DNA from 2 places in the Streptococcus sp. HMSC061E03 genome. Region 1 is predicted to be linked to the other one. Evidence: predicted binding sites of a transcription regulator. Region 1 holds the regulator's gene; the other holds the start of a gene.

What was found. Region 1 encodes NrdR, which represses ribonucleotide reductase genes. Its sites were predicted from a motif close to ACACNATATATNGTGT; they were not measured.
Region 2: nrdH (glutaredoxin-like protein NrdH) is a predicted target of NrdR. The motif match lies at 2,093-2,108, and genes of this name have one in related genera.

What each region holds. Positions count from the first base shown of each region.
Region 1 is NZ_KV812784.1:154,516-158,948, reverse strand. It holds gene dnaI (primosomal protein DnaI) at 1-793, opposite strand, end outside; gene HMPREF2917_RS01000 (replication initiation and membrane attachment family protein) at 794-1,972, opposite strand; gene nrdR (transcriptional regulator NrdR) at 1,973-2,446, opposite strand; gene HMPREF2917_RS00990 (endonuclease/exonuclease/phosphatase family protein) at 2,611-3,423, opposite strand; gene HMPREF2917_RS00985 (PTS transporter subunit IIBC) at 3,509-4,433, opposite strand, start outside.
Region 2 is NZ_KV812784.1:1,091,619-1,096,051, reverse strand. It holds gene nrdE (class 1b ribonucleoside-diphosphate reductase subunit alpha) at 1-1,643, opposite strand, end outside; gene nrdH (glutaredoxin-like protein NrdH) at 1,758-1,976, opposite strand; gene HMPREF2917_RS05575 (phosphocarrier protein HPr) at 2,452-2,715, shown strand; gene ptsP (phosphoenolpyruvate--protein phosphotransferase) at 2,719-4,433, shown strand, end outside.

The DNA.
Region 1 (4,433 bases):
AATGACGTTCCAACTCTTCAAAATTAAAGTTAGAAGTAAAGAAGGTTGGGAGATTTTCCTGCATTCGGTGCTGCAAAATCACTTGTAAGATTTCATCTCGCACCCAGGCTGACATCTGTTCCGCACCGATATCATCCAGAATTAAAATTTCGGCTTTTTTCACCTGATCGACGGTTTCTTTGACCAAGCCTGAACTGATGGCATTTTTAACATCGATAGCAAAACTTGGAAAATGAAGTAGGGTAGTAGAGGCCTGGCGTTTTTCGGATAAATCATGAGCCAAGGCTGCCATCATGTAGCTCTTTCCTACTCCGAAATCACCATAGAGGTAGATCCCCTTTTGATATTCAGGATAGTTGGCCACAAAATTGGCTAATTCTTCAAAGGCCTCAAATCGTCCCTTATCATCGAGCTCTACCTTAGCTAGACTCGCCTCTTTCAAGGTTGAAGGGAGATTGATCAAGTTGAGACGTTGGTTGATCGCAGCTCGTTTTTGGGCTTCGATTAACTCTGGTGTTTCCTCATAAGCGACATCCGCATAGCCCTCATTCATGGTGAGGATGGGTTTATAACCTTTGGCAATATAATCTGGATCTCCCAATAAGAAACGGTTGCGTTCACTAATGTATTGATTAAATTTTGAAATACTCCGTCGAATTTCTTGTTCAGACAAAGACTGGTCCTTGATAAAGGCAGCTACTTCTTGGTCTGCCAAGATCTGTGCGACCAAATCCTCATAGTTAAATTGACGCGCACGGTTCATGTGAGACATGGTTTGACCTACACTTTCCATCTACTCACCTCCTTGATTCAGTTTTTCTAACAGACGTTGTTTCTCTTTAGCAAGATCCACCTTTTCTGCTTGGCTGGTTTGATTTTGATAATTTGGTTGACTCCACTTGGGAACATTGCTGTGCTTGCCCTTGGCTGATGTAGGACTCGTCCCCTTGTTTCCTTGACCCTTAGCTTGTTCCTGGCGTTCTCGAACTTTTAAAATCGCTAGTTCTGCACTGTTGACCCCTTGATAAGAAAAATCATTTCCCACCTTCAAAGCATACTTTTCATTGAGATTAGCAGACTGGGTCTTGTTAAAGGTCAACAACAAGATAATATTGATCACCTCGTCTAGTAAGCCTAGATCAGCTAACTTGGATAATGTCTTGCGTTCGCTCTGCGTAATGGTCGCATTGCGCGCCTTCTTAATCTCTGCTAGAAATTGTAGGCTGGATTTTGCCTTAGCTTCCCTCAGAATGGTTTCTTCCTGACGGCTATAGGACATGCGTGGTTGCTCTTGGCTCGCCTGAGCCAACTTTTGCTTCATTCTCTTTGGAGAGACAATCCGGTCTACAGCTGTTTCTTTCGCTAAAAGATAAGTTTCATACCAGGTCCATTGTTGCTCTTCTGCGATGGCAAAGAGGGCTAGGGTTGCTTCTCCTTCATCCACAAAACGAAGTCCATCACGCCCCATCATTCGCTTAAACATCTCCATATCAAACTGCTGTTTCTTACTTGGAAGAACAGTCACCTCCCCAGCATCTAGTCCAAAGACTTGCGAGAAGGAAACTTGCCGTCTAGTCCCTAAAGAGCGTGCTGGGAGCAGATCCTCCACGGCCTTTTCCCCAATCTTTTTTTCAAGCAAGCGTTTGAAAACAGCATTCGAAAAAAATTGTTCTGAGGCAAGAGGAGCATGTAACTGGATGGTGATCCCAACTTCTTCCTCATAGAGATCGATCAACCCCATGGCAATTAAGCGATCAAAGGCGAGTAGCAACTGTGGAAATCCTATATTTAAGTGATTGAGGATTTGAGCAAGTAAATATTGTTTTTCACCCTGATCATAAGAGGCGAGCAGATAACGATAAACTGCTACTGTTTCCGTCTCCAAAATAGGCAGGTAATACTGCTCCAATGCAGCCCCTGCCGGTGGAAGAAGATTATTTTTTAAAAATGCGAAAGGCGTATTGGGCTTCATCTATTTTTCCTTTTTCTTCTTGGTTCCCTTCGTAATTTGTTTCAAGAGGGTCTCTAACTCACCGACATCCTTGAAACTCCGGTAAACACTAGCAAAACGGACATAGGTGATCTCATCTAGATCTGCTAACTCATCCATGACCAACGAACCAATATATTCACTGTTGATTTCATTATCACTTTGGCTGCGAACCTTTTGCTCGATCCGGTTTACAATTTCTTCGATTTCGTCACTAGAAACAGGCCGTTTTTGAGCTGAGCGGATAATACCATTAAAGATTTTATCACGAGAAAATTGCTCGCGTGTCCCATCCTTTTTGACGACCACTAGAGTCCGCTCTTCCACTCGTTCGTAGGTAGTAAAGCGATAATGGCACTCTTCGCATTCCCTGCGACGACGGATGGTATTCCCATCTTCAGCTTGTCGACTATCCACCACACTAGACTTACTTCCACCACATTTTGGACAACGCATTTGCTACCTCCTTAAACTGTTTTAACACTTCATTTTACCATAAATTGAATCGTAAAGAAAGCAGAAGAACAGGAGAATCCCCTATGCTTGCTCCTCATTGATCCATAAAAAAGAGTCGAAGGACGATTGAATAAAATCGTTTTCCTTTCGACTCTCCATTTATATTAAAGTGATAATTCGGCTTCTAAGCCATAGTGATCACTGACATGGGGTTTGTTTTGATCATCAAAAATGACATGTAGACGCTGGATGTCCCATTCTGGACTTGCAAAGACGTAATCGATTCGCAATGGAACTTGATTATCCGTCCAGCCATCGATTCCAGGACCTACAGTATAAGTCCCCTTTGTTTCTTTAGCTTCGATAAAGCTATCTTGAAGCTTAAGGGAACTGGATAGAATCGTCTCATACCCTTCTTGACCGGCAGGATTATTGAAATCACCAGCTAGAATAAAGGGTTTGCCTACTTGGCTGAAGTAGTTCTCAATGCGTGGCCACTCAAATTGGAAACCTTTGTCCCACCAAGAAAGATGGACGCTGGCAACAGCAATCTCTTTGCCATCTACACTTGTATGGGCAACGGCTACTCGACGAGTATGGTAGTCCGTTGGATCATCCATATTGGATACCAAAATCTCATCCGCCTTCAAGGGTTGACGCGAAAGAACGGCCACACCCTCATTGAGGTGATCATAGCCAATATGGTTATAAGCCCAAGTCCAATAATAGTGGAGTCCTTGAGCAGCTAACTCTTCTACCAATACGCGAACAAAGTGATCTTTGTGAATGGCTACAGATGATGGCAAGGCTTGATAATACTCATCTGTTTCGACTGCTTCTGAGCCCATTTCTTGATTGACCTCTTGGAAACAGATCACATCATATTGCGCTTCCAAAATTTGTTCCTTGAGGGTTTCAAATTTTTGCTGAGCATTCTCTTCCATCCAACTATGGGAATTTAATGTTAAAAATTTCATCCCCTGATTTCTCCTTCTCTCCAAATCAAGAAACGGCAAGAGGCCGGGTGCACTGCCCCAACCTCATTTTCTTTGCCGACGTCTCTTATAATTCTACTGTTGCAACTGGCGCATTTGCTGCCAATTTACCAGTATGCTCGACCTTAACGGATTTAATCGCATCTGCATTTGTGAAGACAACAATTGTTGAAGTTTCACGACCAGCTGCACGGATTGCATCAAGGTCTGCTTCCACCAAGAGGTCTCCAGCAGCCACTGTTTGACCTTCAGAAACTTTAACCTCAAATGGTTTTCCTTCAAGACTAACAGTATCTAGACCGATGTGAACCAAGACTTCCAAACCATTATCAGTTACCAAACCAAGGGCATGTTTGGTTGGGAAGACACTAGTAACTTTACCAGCAACTGGTGAAACGATGTGGCCATTTTCAGGCTCAACTGCAAATCCGTCTCCCATCATTTTTTGTGAGAATACAGGATCTTTCACATCTTCGATGTTAATCACTTCACCATCTGCAACAGAGTGCACTTCATCAGTTACCCCTTTAAAGGTTGCTTCAGCTTTTTGAACTGCCGTCATTTGGCTAGGAAGTGTTTCAGGAATGACTTCACCTGAATCAAGAACGTCTTGGATATCAGATTTCAACACGTCAGCTTTAGGTCCGTAGATCGCTTGGACACCTTGTCCTTTCATGACAAGACCCATAGCACCTTCAGCTTTCCATTGTTCTTCTGTTCCGACTTTTTCAGCGTCCTTAACGGTTACACGAAGACGAGTCATACATGCGTCAACGTCTACGATATTGGCACGTCCACCAAGAAGGTTGATGATGTTAATGACTTGTGAGCTTGCTGAGCTTGTAGCAGCACCTGCTGCTGCACCATCTCCCGCAGGGGCATCATCATTTTGTTCATAGTTACCGTTACGTCCTGGAGTTGCATAATTGAATTTCTTAATCATGAAGTTAGCAATGAAGTACATGATAAAGGCAAAGAGGACTGTTACCCAT
Region 2 (4,433 bases), 940 kb from region 1:
TTAAAGAGTTCTTTGACGCGATCAGATTTTGGTACAAATTCTCCAGTCGTGTACTTATCAAAGTAAGTACCATTGGCATAATCAGATTTTTCGAAGTTGTGGAAGGTAACACCACGTTCGCGCGCAATGTTGTTTGATTCTACGAGAGTCCAGTAGTTCATGAGCATGAAGTAGATGCTCGTAAACTCAATAGACTCCGGTGATCCGTATTCGATCAATTGTTGGGCAAGGTAGCTATGAAGTCCCATGGCTCCAAGACCAAAGGTATGCGCCAGTTTATTTCCGTGGTCAATAGTTGGAACGGCTACGATATGAGAGCTATCTGTAACGAAGGTCAAAGCACGAACCATGGCACGAATCGAACGACCAAAATCAGGTGAAGTCATCATGTTAACTACGTTGGTTGAACCAAGGTTACAGGAGACGTCTGTTCCCATTTGAACAAATTCTTGGGCATCGTTGATCAAGCTTGGTTCTTGAACTTGAAGGATCTCTGAACACAAGTTACTCATGATGATTTTTCCATCAACAGGGTTTGCCCGGTTAGCAGTATCAATGTTGACTACATATGGATAGCCAGATTCTTGTTGCAATTTAGAAATTTCAGTTTCCAAATCACGTGCCTTAATTTTAGTCTTGCGGATATTTGGATTAGCAACCAACTCATCGTATTTTTCAGTGATGTCGATGTAGTTAAATGGTACTCCGTATTCACGTTCCACAGAGTATGGGCTGAAGAGGTACATTTCTTCATTCTTACGCGCCAACTCGTAGAACTTGTCTGGCACGACGACCCCAAGTGAGAGAGTCTTCACCCGAACTTTTTCATCAGCATTTTCTTTCTTAGTTGAAAGGAAGGCGATGATGTCTGGGTGGAAGACGTTGAGGTAAACCACCCCAGCCCCTTGGCGTTGTCCCAATTGGTTAGAGTAAGAGAAGCTATCTTCGAAGAGTTTCATAACTGGAACCACTCCAGAAGCGGCTCCTTCATACCCTTTGATTGGTGCTCCAGCTTCACGAAGGTTGCTGAGAGAAATCCCAACCCCACCACCGATACGAGACAGTTGAAGGGCAGAGTTGATGGAACGTCCGATCGCGTTCATATCATCGGTTACCTGGATCAAGAAACATGAAACCAATTCTCCACGGCGGGCACGTCCAGCGTTTAAGAAAGAAGGAGTCGCTGGTTGGTAGCGTTGGTGGATAATTTCGTTTGCGATGTCTCGCGCGATAGCTTCATTTCCATCTGCAAAATAGAGAGCATTGAAGAAGACACGGTCTTCCATGCTTTCAAGATAGTATTCTCCATCATTTGTTTTCAAAGCGTATTGGTTATAGAATTTGTAGGCCGCCATGAAGGACTTGAATTGGAAGTTTTGGTCTTTGATAAATTGGGCCAATTCCTCTAAAAATTCAGGACGGTATTTCTCGATAAAAGCTCTCTCAATGTAATTGTGCTCGAGAAGGTACTGAATCTTGTCTGTAATCGAGTCAAAGGCTTTAGTATTTGGTACAACATTTTCTTTAAAGAACGCATCCAAAGCTTCTTTATCCTTATGAAGCATGATTTGGCCGTTTACTGGACGGTTGATTTCATTGTTAAGACGAAAATACGTCACATCTTCAAGAGATTTTAATCCCATAATAATCCTTTTCTAGTTCAAAAAAATGAAGAGGAGAAGTCCTCTCTTTACAAGTAAAAAGTCTAGTGTTAGGTTGCTAACGCTAGACCCTATTTAAGCAAAATACTGTGTTTATTATGAAAGTTTCTTCAACTTAGCTGGTTGAAAACCAGAAAATACTTCATCCGGTGTTTGAATAACTGGAGCAGCATTGAAGCCAAGGTTCTTAACATGCTCTACAAATTCTGGCTGTTCATCTAAGTTAATTTCGCGATATTCCACGTGATTGCTATCGAGGAATCGCTTGGTCATTTTGCATTGAACACAATTATTTTTTGAATAAATGGTTACCATTTCTTTTCCGTTCTCCTATCGAAATATAAATCTGTAAACAGTATAAACAAAATCCAGCAACTTGTCAACAAAATAAAACTAAATATTGTGCAAAGAGATGAAATGGAGTTTTCAAAGCACAATATATTGTGGTGAGTGAAAAGTGTGAAAATCGAAGAAATGGGATAGGAATAGGCTTTAAAGCATCTTTAATTAGTTATAATTTTTTGGTGAATCAATATCCTGTGGTTAAAGAGCTTCTTTTCATTGAAAGCGGAGGAAAATGTTACTTATAATATAGTAGAAAATTGAAAAGATATTTCCTCTGTTCTTCAAGTGCTTCTTAAAATGTATCTAAATTGGGATTTTTCGCAGTCTTTTTCTGTAAGTCAGTGATAAAAATCTTGAAAAAAATTTCAAAAGATGATATAATACCAAATTGTAAGGGTTATCAAAAGGTAACTCAAAAACTATTTTTAAAAAGGAGAGTCAAACTATGGCTTCTAAAGATTTCCACATCGTGGCAGAAACAGGTATCCACGCACGTCCAGCAACTTTGTTGGTTCAAACTGCTAGCAAATTTGCTTCAGATATTACTCTTGAATACAAAGGTAAATCAGTTAACTTGAAATCAATCATGGGTGTTATGAGCCTTGGTGTTGGTCAAGGAGCAGACGTTGTAATCTCTGCAGAAGGTGCTGACGCTGATGATGCTATCGCAGCTATCTCAGAAACAATGACTAAAGAAGGATTGGCTTAAAATATGACAAAAATGCTAAAAGGAATTGCAGCATCTGACGGTGTTGCCGTTGCTAAGGCATATTTGCTCATTCAACCAGACTTATCATTTGAGACTGTTTCAGTCGAAGATACAAGTGCAGAAGAAGCTCGTTTGGATGCAGCTCTTGAAGCTTCACAAAACGAGCTTTCTCTTATCCGGGAGAATGCAGTAGCAAGCCTTGGTGAAGAAGCAGCGCAAGTTTTTGATGCGCATATGATGGTTCTTGCTGACCCTGAAATGATTGGTCAGATCAAAGAAACAATTCGTACGAAAAAAATCAATGCAGAAGCAGGCTTGAAAGAAGTCACTGACATGTTCATTGCGATCTTTGAAGGAATGGAAGACAATCCTTACATGCAAGAACGTGCAGCAGATATTCGTGACGTTACCAAACGTGTCCTTGCCAACTTGCTTGGTAAGAAATTGCCAAACCCTGCTTCTATCAATGAAGAAGCAATCGTGGTTGCGCATGACTTGACTCCATCTGATACAGCACAGTTGAACAAAAAGTATGTAAAAGCTTTTGTCACGAATATCGGTGGACGTACAAGTCACTCAGCTATCATGGCTCGTACACTTGAAATCGCAGCTGTTCTTGGTACAAATAACATTACAGAACTTGTCAAAGATGGCGATGTTTTGGCTGTTTCAGGGATCACTGGTGAAGTTGTGATCAACCCTACTGAAGAACAAATCGCAGAGTTCAAAGCAGCTGGTGAAGCTTATGCTAAACAAAAAGCTGAATGGGCTCTCCTTAAAGATGCGAAAACAGTGACTGCTGATGGAAAACACTTCGAGTTGGCTGCTAACATCGGTACACCTAAAGATGTTGAAGGTGTGAACGATAACGGTGCAGAAGCTGTTGGTCTCTATCGTACAGAATTCTTGTACATGGATTCTCAAGACTTCCCAACTGAAGATGACCAATATGAAGCTTACAAAGCAGTTCTTGAAGGTATGAACGGTAAACCTGTTGTCGTTCGTACAATGGATATCGGTGGGGATAAAGAACTCCCTTACTTTGATCTTCCTAAAGAAATGAACCCATTCTTAGGTTTCCGTGCTTTGCGTATCTCTATCTCTGAGACAGGTAACCAAATGTTCCGTACCCAATTGCGTGCATTGCTTCGTGCATCTGTTCACGGTAAATTGCGGATCATGTTCCCAATGGTTGCTTTGTTGACAGAGTTCCGTACAGCTAAAGGTATTCTTGAAGAAGAAAAGGCTAAATTGCTTGCGGAAGGTGTTGCTGTGGCAGATGATATCCAAGTAGGTATCATGATTGAAATCCCAGCTGCTGCGATGCTTGCGGACCAATTTGCTAAAGAAGTTGATTTCTTCTCAATCGGTACAAACGACTTGATCCAATACACAATGGCTGCTGACCGTATGAACGAACAAGTTTCATACCTTTACCAGCCATATAACCCATCTATCCTTCGTTTGATCAACAACGTGATCAAAGCGGCTCACGCTGAAGGCAAATGGGCTGGTATGTGTGGTGAAATGGCCGGTGACCAAACTGCCGTTCCACTTCTTGTCGGAATGGGCTTGGATGAGTTCTCTATGTCAGCGACATCTGTCCTTCGTACACGTAGCTTGATGAAGAAACTCGACACAGCTAAAATGCAAGAATACGCTAACCGTGCTCTGACTGAATGTTCAACAATGGAAGAAGTTCTTGAACTTTCAAAAGA